4 regions of the Paenibacillus sp. J31P13 genome follow, and region 1 is predicted to be linked to each of the others. Evidence: riboswitches for the same ligand, from Rfam matches in the RefSeq annotation. Region 1 holds a riboswitch; each other region holds the start of a gene.
The links. A riboswitch is a leader RNA that binds a small molecule or an ion and turns the genes downstream of it on or off. The one in region 1 is predicted to bind cyclic di-GMP.
Positions count from the first base shown of each region.

Region 2: linked by a shared signal. The riboswitch ahead of AC0YOD_RS27665 (transglutaminase family protein) and the one ahead of AC0YOD_RS16620 (amidase) in region 1 are both predicted to bind cyclic di-GMP.
Region 3: linked by a shared signal. The riboswitch ahead of AC0YOD_RS14545 (SpaA isopeptide-forming pilin-related protein) and the one ahead of AC0YOD_RS16620 (amidase) in region 1 are both predicted to bind cyclic di-GMP.
Region 4: linked by a shared signal. The riboswitch ahead of AC0YOD_RS09355 (EAL domain-containing protein) and the one ahead of AC0YOD_RS16620 (amidase) in region 1 are both predicted to bind cyclic di-GMP.

Region 1 is NZ_JBWDNR010000004.1:542,680-545,855, forward strand. Features, by position in the region: gene AC0YOD_RS16615 (family 2 glycosyl transferase) at 1-435, opposite strand, end outside; gene AC0YOD_RS16620 (amidase) at 563-1,462, opposite strand; cyclic di-GMP riboswitch class I at 1,602-1,685, opposite strand; gene AC0YOD_RS16625 (DUF4179 domain-containing protein) at 1,801-3,176, opposite strand, start outside.
Region 2 is NZ_JBWDNR010000016.1:75,613-78,788, reverse strand. Features, by position in the region: partial or broken gene AC0YOD_RS27670 (hypothetical protein) at 1-219, shown strand, start outside; gene AC0YOD_RS27665 (transglutaminase family protein) at 311-1,117, opposite strand; cyclic di-GMP riboswitch class I at 1,131-1,210, opposite strand; cyclic di-GMP riboswitch class I at 1,263-1,341, opposite strand; gene lysS (lysine--tRNA ligase) at 1,511-3,022, opposite strand.
Region 3 is NZ_JBWDNR010000004.1:52,916-56,091, reverse strand. Features, by position in the region: gene AC0YOD_RS14545 (SpaA isopeptide-forming pilin-related protein) at 1-1,422, opposite strand, end outside; cyclic di-GMP riboswitch class II at 1,454-1,537, opposite strand; gene AC0YOD_RS14540 (hypothetical protein) at 1,803-2,264, shown strand; gene AC0YOD_RS14535 (ATP-dependent helicase ComFA) at 2,385-3,176, shown strand, end outside.
Region 4 is NZ_JBWDNR010000002.1:667,192-670,367, reverse strand. Features, by position in the region: gene AC0YOD_RS09355 (EAL domain-containing protein) at 1-1,963, opposite strand, end outside; cyclic di-GMP riboswitch class I at 2,071-2,157, opposite strand; gene AC0YOD_RS09350 (GAF domain-containing protein) at 2,509-2,991, shown strand.

The DNA.
Region 1 (3,176 bases):
AACCCCATGAATGACATAAATCGGATCCTTGCCTTCTTTTTCTGCTGCTTGATTAAAGTCATATAAAGCATTATAAAATTGCGGACGCAGCGTCGTGTATACACGGATTGTGTTGGCATTCATTTCGGATATATAAGTAAACCATCGGTAATACTCATCATACGTAATCGCAAGTTCTCCGGGAAAAGCACCCGGCTTGCCTGCCCCGATATTAACACCCTTAATAAACTTCTTCTTCCAATCATTACCTTCGTGAACATAGAAAGAGTCATGGTCTGTCTTACTTATATAACGAACACCGCTTTCCTCGTTGGGAAGAGTGTTTTCGTCATTTTTTTCACTTTTCAAAGAAAAAACCAAATAAATCGCTAATACAATACACATTAAAACAAATAATGCTACAAGGCCAAACCTAATTTTTAGTTTTTTTGTCATTTTTATAGCCTCCGCTCTGTGCAATGATATAGGCATATTGACATGTATGTCAACATAACTGGCTACATAAACACATCAAAAATGCAAAAAACCTCCAGCGTAAAATCTGGAGGTTTTTAAGGCTATCTTATTTCATAGCCATCCAACTATCGTAATAATGTATAGCTAATCCATGAAATGCAGAATCATCTTTGTAATGCTCATATACAAGATCCAACTGCTCATACATATACTCTTTAGATTCTTCAAAAAAGGTTACGAATTTATATTCTTCAGATAGTCTTCCTGTTTCTACGGCTATCGTGCCCTTTACATGATAATCTTTAAATAATTTCATTTCCCTAGCAGAAATACCGATAATTCCATCCGTCCCAGCTCCTGTATCCCTGTAGGCCATAATGGTCATATACTCCACATGTTTACAGAGCCACTCTGCCATATTTCCCTTGCCATATTGATTGTTGTACATAACACCGTAAAACCAAAAAGGTATATCTATTCCAAGCTCTAGTTTCATTCCATTAGCTTGGTCTCTAAATGTAATCATCATCAATTGATATCGCTCTAACAATTTTTTACTTTGAGCCTCATACTGTTCATGCTCGTAAGGTTCAACATCTACATGTATTCCCTTAAATTGTTCATTCGTTAACGCTGCTTTCTGATAGTCCATCAACCAATTCAAAAACTTTGCCTGCAGCTTTGATCCATTATTGCCTACCCATTCAGGTGCACCGTCCAGTGCATGAACACGAATCCCACTGGCTGTCGCATTCTTAATAAACATCCGATAAACCTTTTTCTCAATTGTCGTATCTATTTGTAGAAATAAATCCTTAACGTTATGGTTCACTAAATTATGAATGATGAGGTCGGATTCAGATACAATTCTAGAAGTATCCCATAACCATGTCGATATATTGGTCGAATTCTGAAAGGTGTATTTCGAGTCAGCTGCTACCGTCAACCCTGGAAAGCTGAAGAGTAATAGAGAAATAAGGCATATGAGTTGGATTGGTTTCTTCATAGTTGTCTTCACCCTTCTTCATCTCATCGTCATAGGACTAGGGTTGAAATAAAAAACACAGTCCGGTTTTCACACCGAACTGTGCTCAAATCATGCAGAAAAAACAAAAGTCGCAGCTTTTATTAATACTCCATATTCGTTCGGTAACTGGCTGCCTTGGATTTCACCGTTAGGCCCTATAGCTTTGCGTCGCTGCCTTACGGCAGGTTTGCTATTATCGCGATGATATTTAATTATTGATTTCATCTTAATCGTTATGGAGTGAAATGTCGAATAAGATTTCTCAAACCATTAACAGAATGGTAAAATCATTTCCCCTGCTATAGAAACATCCTAGTTTACTGCGCGACAACACCAATCGTTCCGGTCTGCGGAATCACAAATGACCAGTCCACGTCCTTATACACCCGATTGACCGCGTTACGCTTAATCGTCAATTGCTTCGGCATTTCTTTCATACCCTCAATAATAAACTGGTCATTTCTCGCGTCTTCCTGATTCGTATTATCATTGGATGATTTTTGGGCGAGGTACATGTAATATTCCTTGCCGTTCTCATCCATTGCAACCCAGCTTTCTCCCGCACTCGATTCGTTGTGCACGTCACCCAGTGAAATCCATCCGAATCCTCGATCGACTGTTATTCCCTTGATTAGAAACACATCACCCGATTCTTCCAGTTTGACAGGGTTTTCAGCAGAAATTTTAGAAGGATCTAGCACGATCTCAGCTTCACTTTTCTCCCGAATGACATAGCTGTCCAGTACAAACCGAATCTGCTGTTTGTCATAGGCAAAGTTGTCGAATGGATTGAACCAGTTCGTCAGTCCGCTCCACCGGTCCAATACGGACTTGCGGCTGGAAAATTCCATCTCCGTTAACTCAGGACTTTCAGTGAGTATTTTACCCTGCGCATCTTCCAGATGATACTTGATTATATGGAACCCGCTTTGTCCATTTATCGCGCGCTCCCCCGCTTCTTTCGTCAGAGCCGTGGTGAACTCAAGCGATCCTCCGCTCGGGGTACGGGTTGCCCCCAGCATATGAATACGTATGCCGCCCGGTGTCTCATACGTTTTGTCAATGGGGGTCAGCAGCGTTTGGGCTTTGGCCTTGGCTAAATCGGCCTGGAAACGCAGTGTCCAGTCTCCCTTAATCCTTTTTACTGAAAAGTCAGGTCCTTGTTCGCCCACATGAAGGATCAATTGGCTAATATGTGCAGTAAGCTGAAGCTTGTCTGTCAGTACCGGCCGATTAAAGGAGAACTCGATCCTGCTCGTAGTCTGGTTGCCGCCTGTGCTTACGGCATGGGAGACATCTCCAAAGTGAGCACCTTGAATATCCATAATGGTGAAATCAGCATCAGGGAATTGGATTTCTCCAATTACAGCATTTCCCTTAGTGTCAAAAATATCGATCCCGATAACGAGACGGGTTGAGTCGGCAATGACTTCATTAACCTTTAACGTATAACCTTGGTCGACAGCGCTGGCACCCGAAATTTGTACCAGTCCCGCTTCCTGTGCTTGCTTCATTCCGTTATCCACATAGCTGTTCTGAGCAAACAGCGATCTCACTATTTCGGCAAGAGTCGGTTGCGCATACATGAGCATGCTCCCGGTAAGTACGATGGCGGCAGCCGCAATGCTCCAAGCTTTGCGACTTCGTAAGCTCTTGGCGGTACGTTGACGTTTCACTTGGGCGGCGATGAATG
Region 2 (3,176 bases), on a different contig from region 1:
TTTGACTTGCTCAAAAACTTTTATCGCTTTTTCGCTCATCCCGAAGGATTTGCGAGGCAGTTTGTTACTCGTTGTTCAGTTTTCAAAGAGCAATCTTTGTTGCTTGTTTTTCTCGTGTGCGCCGTGTGTTTCAGCGGCGACTCAAATAATATATCACGTGGGCCAAATGAATGCAAGCACTTTTTCAAAATAACTTTCATACATGCATTTATATCATAAATATCGCCTATTTTCTATAATAATCATTCTTATTATAGTAGAAAAAACGAGCCCCGCATGTAAATACGGGGCTCGTTTCTGTTTATATTCATTAATATTGTTTCTTTACTGTATATTTCGAAGCATCCTTTATAAACTCCGTCTTCTTATTGCTGTTCTTTAAGCCCGCATCAACTGTCGTATCAATCGTTACCCATTTACCATTTAAATAAACTTCATTCCACGCATGATAGGTATCTACGTATTCGCTATCGCCCATAAGAAGCTTCGTCGGAATGCCGCTACTTCGAAGCATAGCTGCAAATAATGAAGCGTAACCGTAACAGATATCTTTTTTCAGTTGGAAAGTACGATCAATGCTCGGTATGTAATCCGTCGGCACTTTAGCAGCCAGTTGATTATCGTAATTGATGTTACTAATTATGTAGTCGTAAATTGCTTTTACTTTATCTGTATCGGTCTTTTTGTTTTTGATAAGTTCCTTCGCTTTTATGATTGCATCGCTATTGCTTGTCCAAGCGATATTTTGAACCGAGTTTAAATAGACCGTATTACTGTTCTTCATATTAAGTGTAACTTTTTGTTGGTTCACTACCTTGAATTTATTTGCAGTCGTATTTTCCAACAGTGTAATCGTATACTCACCGTTACCGAGCTGCAACGCGAATCCTTCATCTTTTTTATCGGCAGATAGGTTATAGGTATAATTGGTTGTGCCCTTTGCAATCATCAGCTTCGTTTTCACTTTAGCATTAACCGCATATTGCACCGAAACAACACCATTATTCAAGTTATCTGTATTTAACCAGGCTACTGCTGCATCCGCTTGAGCTGATGTTACATTAATAGATAGCAAAAGAATAACTGCTGCTGCCACTAATAGTACAAACTTACGCATATAAAAAACTCCCTTCGGCGGCCAGGCTGCCATCTTATAGAAGGCCCTTTAGCTTTGCGTCCCTACCTTTCGATAGGTTTGCCATTATCGTATAAAGTTCTTCATCATTGGGATTATACCCTAATAAACAAAAAAAGCTTGTCCATTCGGTAACTGGCTGCCATCTAACGGAAGGCCCTCTAGTTTTGCGTCCCTATCTTTCGACAGGTTTGCCATTATCGTGTATCGCTTTGTTAATTTTACTTTATCATATAAATCTACAAAATCAATATAATTTGGCAAATAATGCGCCATAATTTGGTAGTTTATAAGGCTTCATGCATCTATTTCCCGTGCTGTGCCAAAATAAAAAAAGACTGTCAGGCTCCGATAGCCTAACAGTCCTATTTGTTCTTATTCACCAGAGCGCTGTTCTCTCATATGCGGGAACAACAGAATATCGCGAATTGAAGGGGCGTTAGTAAGCAGCATAACCAGACGGTCAACGCCGATGCCTAGTCCGCCTGTTGGAGGCATACCATATTCTAAGGCACGCAAGAAATCCTCGTCCATCTCATGCGCTTCATCGTTACCATGCTCACGCTCTACTAGCTGTGACTCAAAACGCTCGCGTTGATCGATTGGATCATTCAGCTCAGTAAATGCATTCGCATGTTCACGCGCCACGATAAAGAGCTCAAACCGATCTGTGAAGCGCGGATCAGCATCGCTTTTCTTAGCTAGCGGCGAAATCGCAACAGGGTGACCCGTTACAAATGTAGGTTGAATCAATGTGTGCTCACAGAATTGCTCGAAGAATGCATTCAAAATATGACCAAATGTCATATGCGGCTCAACACCGACCTTATGTTCTTTTGCCAAACGATGTGCTTCCTCGTCGCTCATCTCTACGCCAAAGTCTACGCCTGTAATCTCTTTAACAATCTCAACCATGCTGACACGGCGCCATTGCGGAGTCAGGTCGACATCTTGACCTTGATACGTAATTTTCGTAGTACCAAGCACTTCTTGCGCGATGTGGGCGATAAGATTTTCAGTCAATTCCATAATATCCTTGTAATCAGCATATGCCTCATAAAGCTCAATCATCGTAAACTCTGGATTATGACGAGTCGAAATACCTTCATTACGGTATACGCGTCCAATCTCATAAACCTTCTCTAGACCGCCTACGATCAACCGTTTCAAGTGAAGCTCGATCGCGATACGCATGTAGAGCTTCATATCTAGCGCATTATGATGCGTTTCGAAAGGACGTGCTGCCGCTCCGCCTGCAATAGAATGCAAGGTTGGCGTTTCTACCTCTAGGTAGTCACGGGAGTCTAGGTAGCGACGCATAGACTGAATGATCTTCGAACGAGTAATGAACGTTTGTTGGACATCCGGATTCACAATAAGGTCAACATAACGTTGGCGATAGCGAAGTTCGACATCCTTCAGACCGTGATACTTATCCGGCAATGGAAGCAGCGATTTCGTTAGTATCTCGATATCAAGAGCCTTAACCGAGACCTCGCCTGTATTTGTTTTGAATACAACACCGTTCACTCCAATGATATCACCGATATCAAGCAAATCGAAGGCCGCAAACTTATGCTCCTCAACGGTATCCTTACGAACATAAATTTGAACTCTGCCGCTCAAATCTTGAATCGTAGCAAAGCCCGCTTTACCCATACCGCGCTTTTGCATAATACGTCCGGCAATGCTCACCTTAATTTCTTGCTCTTCCAGCTCTGCTTTACTTGCAGCTTCATGAGCTTGTACGATTTCTTTCGCTTGATGCGTCCGTTCGAATTTACGTCCAAATGGATCAATTCCTAGACCGCGAAGCTCGTCCAGTTTGTCTCTACGAATTTGCAAAAGCTCACTAAGCTCTTGTTGTTCATTATTCTGATTTTCCACTTCTTCATCTCCTTGACACGTTCCGCAAGCATAAATAGCTGTCGCCTTCTTTTGGCGTTCTGACGAAAACAGCTCGCTTTGCAGCTTAATATTCTCATTGATTGATCACAATCATGTATTCTTATATTGTAAACGTTCAAAAAGCTTCCTACAA
Region 3 (3,176 bases), 490 kb from region 1:
GGAAATGGTTGCTTCTGGGGTAGGTTCAGGAGTTAGGATCGGTGTTGAAGAACTGGTCGGCGTCGGTGTAGTAACTGGTGTAGCAGATGGTGAAGTTGATGGCGTTGGTGTCGAATTTGGAGTAGAAATCGGCGTCGGTGTAGTATCCGGAGTAGGCGATGGAGTAGAAATCGGCGTCGGTGTAGTGTCCGGAGTAGGCGATGGAGTAGAAATCGGCGTCGGTGTAGTATCCGGAGTAGGCGATGGAGTAGAAATCGGCGTCGGTGTAATATCCGGAGTAGGCGATGGAGTAGAAATCGGCGTCGGTGTAGTATCCGGAGTAGGCGATGGAGTAGAAATCGGCGTCGGTGTAGTATCCGGAGTAGGCGATGGAGTAGAAATCGGCGTCGGTGTTGGTACTATACAGATGTCTCCATTATGGACGGCTGTAATTTCCTTGTTAGATCCCCAATGAACTTCCAATGCATCTTCAGTACTCGTTGTTAGTGCAGTGGTAGAGCCGGCTAAAATAGTTCCGTTACCGGTTGATACTGTATTTGGAACCTTCCAAGAGTAAGGCACATCAACGTCGCTCTCGTTTTTAATGGTCCACTTTTTAGACGCGGTTGGACTTTCTAGGCAAGCAGATAGTAAAGTGAGCTTCGGTGAGTTCGTGACAACTTTAAGTTGAGTTGAATTGTTGGTAACATTGATTTCAGTGTTATCAGTCAGATCTGTGGTAAAGCCTGACTTCGTAACCTCTTTCAGCACATAAGTTCCGATTGGCAAATCTAGAAATTCAAGAACGCCTTGCGAATTGGTTACGCCGGTTTTGAAGAGTACATTATTTTGCCAAAGCTCAAAAGTAATGCCTGTATGAGGCTGATTATCACCAATATTGAGTACTTTATTTATAATGATTTTTCCATTGCAGACATTAACCGATTTTACTTTATAAGCTTTAATGAAACCGGCATGACCGCCCACTCCAAGTTTTTTTTGTTCATCCCCGGCATAAATATCAAGCTGATAGGGTGCACAAGTTGGAATGTCGATTGTTATGGAGTAGGTTCCCAATTTACTGTATATGTTGGATTCGCCATCCTTGTATATTTGAACCTCATAGGGCTGACCGCCACTCGTTGGTATCCAATCACTAGGAAAGCCGTAGGAAGAAAAGCTGACTCGTACGCAATCTTTAGTTGTACTAAAGGTAGCAGTAGCGGTGCCGTTTCCATTGTCCACAATGTTAGAATGACCGGCAGTAATAAATTGAGGGTCTGAAGAATATTGCGAACAACTGTTATCATTGACGTTCTGCAATGAACTTTGCACGGCGTTGTCATTCACTTGGCTTTGAGCAAAAGTTAATGATCCCAGTGATAAAGAAAGAAGCAATACCATAGCTAAGCTGAAATAAATTTGTTTCTTGAAAAACCTCATTTCTCACTCTCCTCTTAGAATAGGTATTGAAGTCCAAGAGGGCCGGTTACACTACTAGCTCCGTATGATCCAAGTGTCCATATACAGATCAAACTTCATCGCTTCCCTAAACATTGATCGAATGATTCCCACCCTTTCTGATTCCTCGAGCTTGTATATAGGGAAAATAGACACGCTATAATGAAGTGAAGCCATGGTGTAGTAAAATAATAACATATACTGTAAAATGCTCAAGGGTGTTTCTTTGTCACAATTTGACTAGTTTTATTGAGTGGAAATTGATCATTCTTTGCTTGTGTACAATTTGTCATCTTGTCCACGAATGTCGGAACCAGTGGGCTCTTCGCGGCATATATTGTTGCAAAGAGGAGGTGGTCGCCATGTTTGAGCTTCTGCTTTTGGTCATCGGTTGCTATGTTTTGGCAGCTTTGTCTGTGCATTTGGCATATCGTATTAGAAGAAAACGTCTGCAAGAAAGTAAACACTATGTGCTAGTCGCTGATGTTGGTCAAAAAAATATGGAATGGTATATGCGTTCCCTGTTTTCTTTTTCTCGTAAGATGGGCAGGGATGTTCGTTTGACGATTATTGACCGCGGAGCATCGGAGGAAACGCTCGCTATCGTTGAGCGGCTGGCTCGAGATGCGGATACGCTGGAGGTACATCCGAGCAAGGATGAGCCCGAAACGGACAATTCAGATAGTAAACGTTCTCAATTTATGCCGAACGATGCAACAGGGCTGCTGTGGCTGCTGCAGTCAAAGGGGATTGTGTCGCATGGCGACCATGCCGTATTGATTGATTTGCAAAACCCGGAAGATTTGTCGAAAATGCCTTTTTAGTATATAATCTGCAGCAATAGAACTCATGAAGTGAAGCACACTTAATGACGCATAAAGCGTTGTTGGTGTGCTTTTTTTTGTCTAATTTGGGATACATGCTGAGGGAAGGGGTGTTAGGGAATGAAGGCATATGTTTATATTGTGCAGTATGAGGGGTGCTGGATTGCAAAAATGACCATTGAGCCAGCCGTAGATAAGGTGTTTTGGCTCAGCGGTTATTTTGGCTCGGAAGGGTATTTGAATAATGGGTTAGCTTCTTCAGGCTGGCTGTGGAGGGAGGCTTTGCCGTTAGGTGATGCGTGTCGAGTGGTGGAGTTGTGGAATAAAGGTTCTAGCTTTAGCAGAACAGGAGAACAGTATAAGGAACTCGCACAGTTGTTTGCATGTGTGGAAAAGGCTTTGAAAGAGGGACAAGAGGGTATTGGGAAGGATACTAACCGTTGGTGGCTGCGGTGGCGAAAGGAAAGTAAATATGATTGGAGGTTCGAGGAGAGCGGTTTGCTTGAGAAGGTGGAACGATGGGATCAGAGGGGAGGTTATCTGAAAAAGGAGGTGAGAGATGATGAACAGTTCGGCGAAATGTATGGAATGGAATATTCAAAAGGTGAGTCTGGAGGTAGGGCGCAAGCGACTGAGAAGCATGGAAGACTGAATGATACGTTTAGCGATGCGGAGCTGGGGGAGATTGCGGCTGGGGCGAAGCTTGCAGCGGAACTGCTGCAGGGACGTGCGCTATTGCGGAGCGAAGTGCACGCCCTGTTGGAGGGCGTGACGGAGCCCGGTGCCGAGGCTGGCTGGAGCGGAGCGCTCCAGCTTGCTTCGTTGCTCGGGCGTGTGCGCCTGAGCGGATCGGTCGTCGCCGGTAATGGCGGGGGGATGAACGTTTTGGGGCGCAGCAGGCGCGAGCGCAGC
Region 4 (3,176 bases), on a different contig from region 1:
TGTCTTCATTCACCGCTAAAATTAAATGCGATAAAAAACGAAGTCCACCCGCCCCAATATCTTCAATTAACACTTCCGTCTTACCTAAATCTAAATCTTTGTCTTTGATTTTAATAATCGTCATTTGTGAACTTAATGGGAAAGTAAGATGGACACGAAAATACTTTCGCCTATTTACAAATGGGATTTGTTGATTGGTTCCAGAGGGTATCAATATCTTATTAGCTAATAGCTTATTAAACTCTGCAGCAGGAACTGGTTTACTAAAAATGTAACCTTGTATTTCATCGCATTCTTGTTGTTTTATAAAAATAAGTTGTTCCTTCGTTTCAACGCCCTCAGCAACTACTTTCAAACCTAAACCATGGGCCAAATGGATGATTGATTTTACGACTGTAGCATTTGAATGATTAGTGGTGACGTTGTGAATGAAATACTTATCAATTTTTAATACATCAACATTGAATTGCGTTAAATAAGCAAGAGAAGAATATCCAGTTCCAAAATCATCTAATGATACTTTAATACCGAGTGTCTTTAACTTTGTAATTATGGATTCAACCAATTTTTGATTATCTAAAATGGATGTTTCAATGATTTCAATTTCTAGCCAGCTTCCTTCTACCCGTGTTTCCTTTAATAACTGTTGTATATACGGGATAAAGTTTTTTGATAAAAACTGATCAGCAGAAACGTTTATAGAAATAGGTACAAACGGGATTCCTTCAACTTGCCATGAGTTAATTTGTTTACATACGGTTCTTCCAACCCATTGGGTCAGAGGGCGTATCAGACCAGTATCTTCTGCTATAGGGATAAATTCAGCAGGTGATAACATTCCCCATTCTGGATGGTTCCAACGGACAAGTGCTTCTGCACTCACAATTTCTCCCGTTTTCGCATTCACTCGCGGTTGATAATGTAATTCCAGCTTATTATTTTCTATTGCTGCACGAAGTTCTTTTTCAAGTGAGAACCTTTTAAAACAGTCAATTTCCATTACTGGATTATAAAATGTATATTTGTTTCTGCCCTTTTCTTTTGAACGATAAAGGGCTATATCTGCATTTTTCACTAAAGTTTGAGCATCTTGTGCATGATGAGGGTAAAAACTAATTCCTAAACTAGTTGTAATATAATTTTCATAATCATCTATACGAAAAGGTCTCTCCTCAATATTTTTAATGATACTAGTAGCTATCTTTTCTACGGCTTCTTTGTTATCGAATTGCTTGTTCAATATTATCGCAAATTCATCGCCTCCTAGACGGGCAACAAATCCTTTATCACCTATAATGCGAACTAATCTAACTGAAAATTCTTTGATAAATTGATCTCCCAAACCATGCCCAAGTGTATCGTTAATCGTTTTAAATCTATCCAAATCTATATATAGAAGCGCAAATGAGTGTTGATTTTTATTGGATTGCTCTAAAAATTGTTCTAACTCCTTTTCAAAAAACCTACGATTAGGAAGATCTGTTAAATAATCATGATAAGCCATACGTTCTATAATTTGTTCATGATTTTTACGCTCTGTAATATTGAATGCATATCCAATTAACCCCCCGTTTGAAGGAATAACTCTAACCTCTAGCCATTCTTTAGTTGGTTCATAGTAATCTTCAAATGTAATGGGGACTTGTTCTTTAATAGCCTTATGGTAGAAATGGTAGAATGATGTGCCAATTGCTTCTGGGAGTACATCCCAAATATTATATCCCATAAGTTCTTCACGGTTTTTTCCAACAAAATGTTCCATTGGCTTATTTATATAACTAATACACCAATTACGGTCAATAATAAAAAAACCGTTGGTTATATTATCGAGAATAGATTCGCTTGGCGGTAGGTAGAATACATTATTTCTACTATCTACAGAATCTTTTATCGATGAATTTCTTTTAAATAAACTCATATGTGCCTCATCATCCTGTATATTTTTTTGTATTGATAACCACATTTTCAAGCTTCTACTAACCTTTATTACATTTAAAAAACAAAAAGTGGCTTACTCGATTAAAACCGAGTAAGCCACTTTTTTTGGTCAACAAGAAATAGAAGTGGTATATCGGTAGCTGGCTGACATGGAATGGATATCCTTTAGTCCCTATAGCTTTGCGTCCCCATCTTTTGATGGGTTTGCCTTTATCAATAAGAAGAAACAATTATGTTGTACCTATTATCTTAGGCATTATTACCTATTAAATCAATATCAAAAATTAAAATATTACTATTCCGATTGTATAGGTGTTCCTTGATGAAAAAACATTTCCAACCTTCGTTGCTTAATTTCCATATTGAACTACGTAATGTATGTTGCATTTTTAAATAATTGAATATTTTGTATGTAGTTAATATTGTTTTCCAGTTCAAACAACCGTTTCTTTATGGATTCGTTACTTTCCATTTCAAGTGACCTTCCTTCATTTACTTTGATTATGATAAAATATGATAATCAACAAAGCGTTTCAGATAGCCTATCAGTGACAATAAAGGAGACGAATTATGTTTCATCCAGAACAATACAAAGGTACACAGGATCAAAATTATGAGTTAGCGCTTCGTCAGCTTCAAGCATTGCTGGAAGGTGAAACTGATGTGATTGCTAACCTGTCCAATGCATCAGCATTTCTCAATCAATTTTTAGATCATATCAACTGGGTTGGTTTTTACTTATATAAGAATGAAGAACTTGTTCTAGGACCGTTTCAAGGTTTACCGGCTTGCGTTCGCATTCCTTTGCACCGAGGCGTATGCGGAAAAGCTGCAAGCTTAAGATCAACGATCAGAGTTGAAAATGTCCATGAATTCCCTGGACATATCGCATGCGACTCCGCATCACAATCGGAAATCGTCATTCCAATCATTCTAAATGGCGAGTTATACGGGGTTCTCGATATTGATAGTCCTGTGCTTAATCGATTCGACGAGGTTGATCAGCATTACTTGGAGAAGTTCGTCAATCAATTGATTACGCACTTAAAATGAATTAAGTTATCAGAGTCTCTTTTTTTGAGGCTCTTTTTTTTAATAAAGCTGTTCATTTTAATAGCTTCTACATTTATATGGATAAACCTGCTGAAATCCAAGTTAAAACAGCCGTCCCATTTAGGGAACGGCTGCTTAAGTTCCATACGTCGTTTAAAGGAGGAGATCCCTTATCGCAATATGGC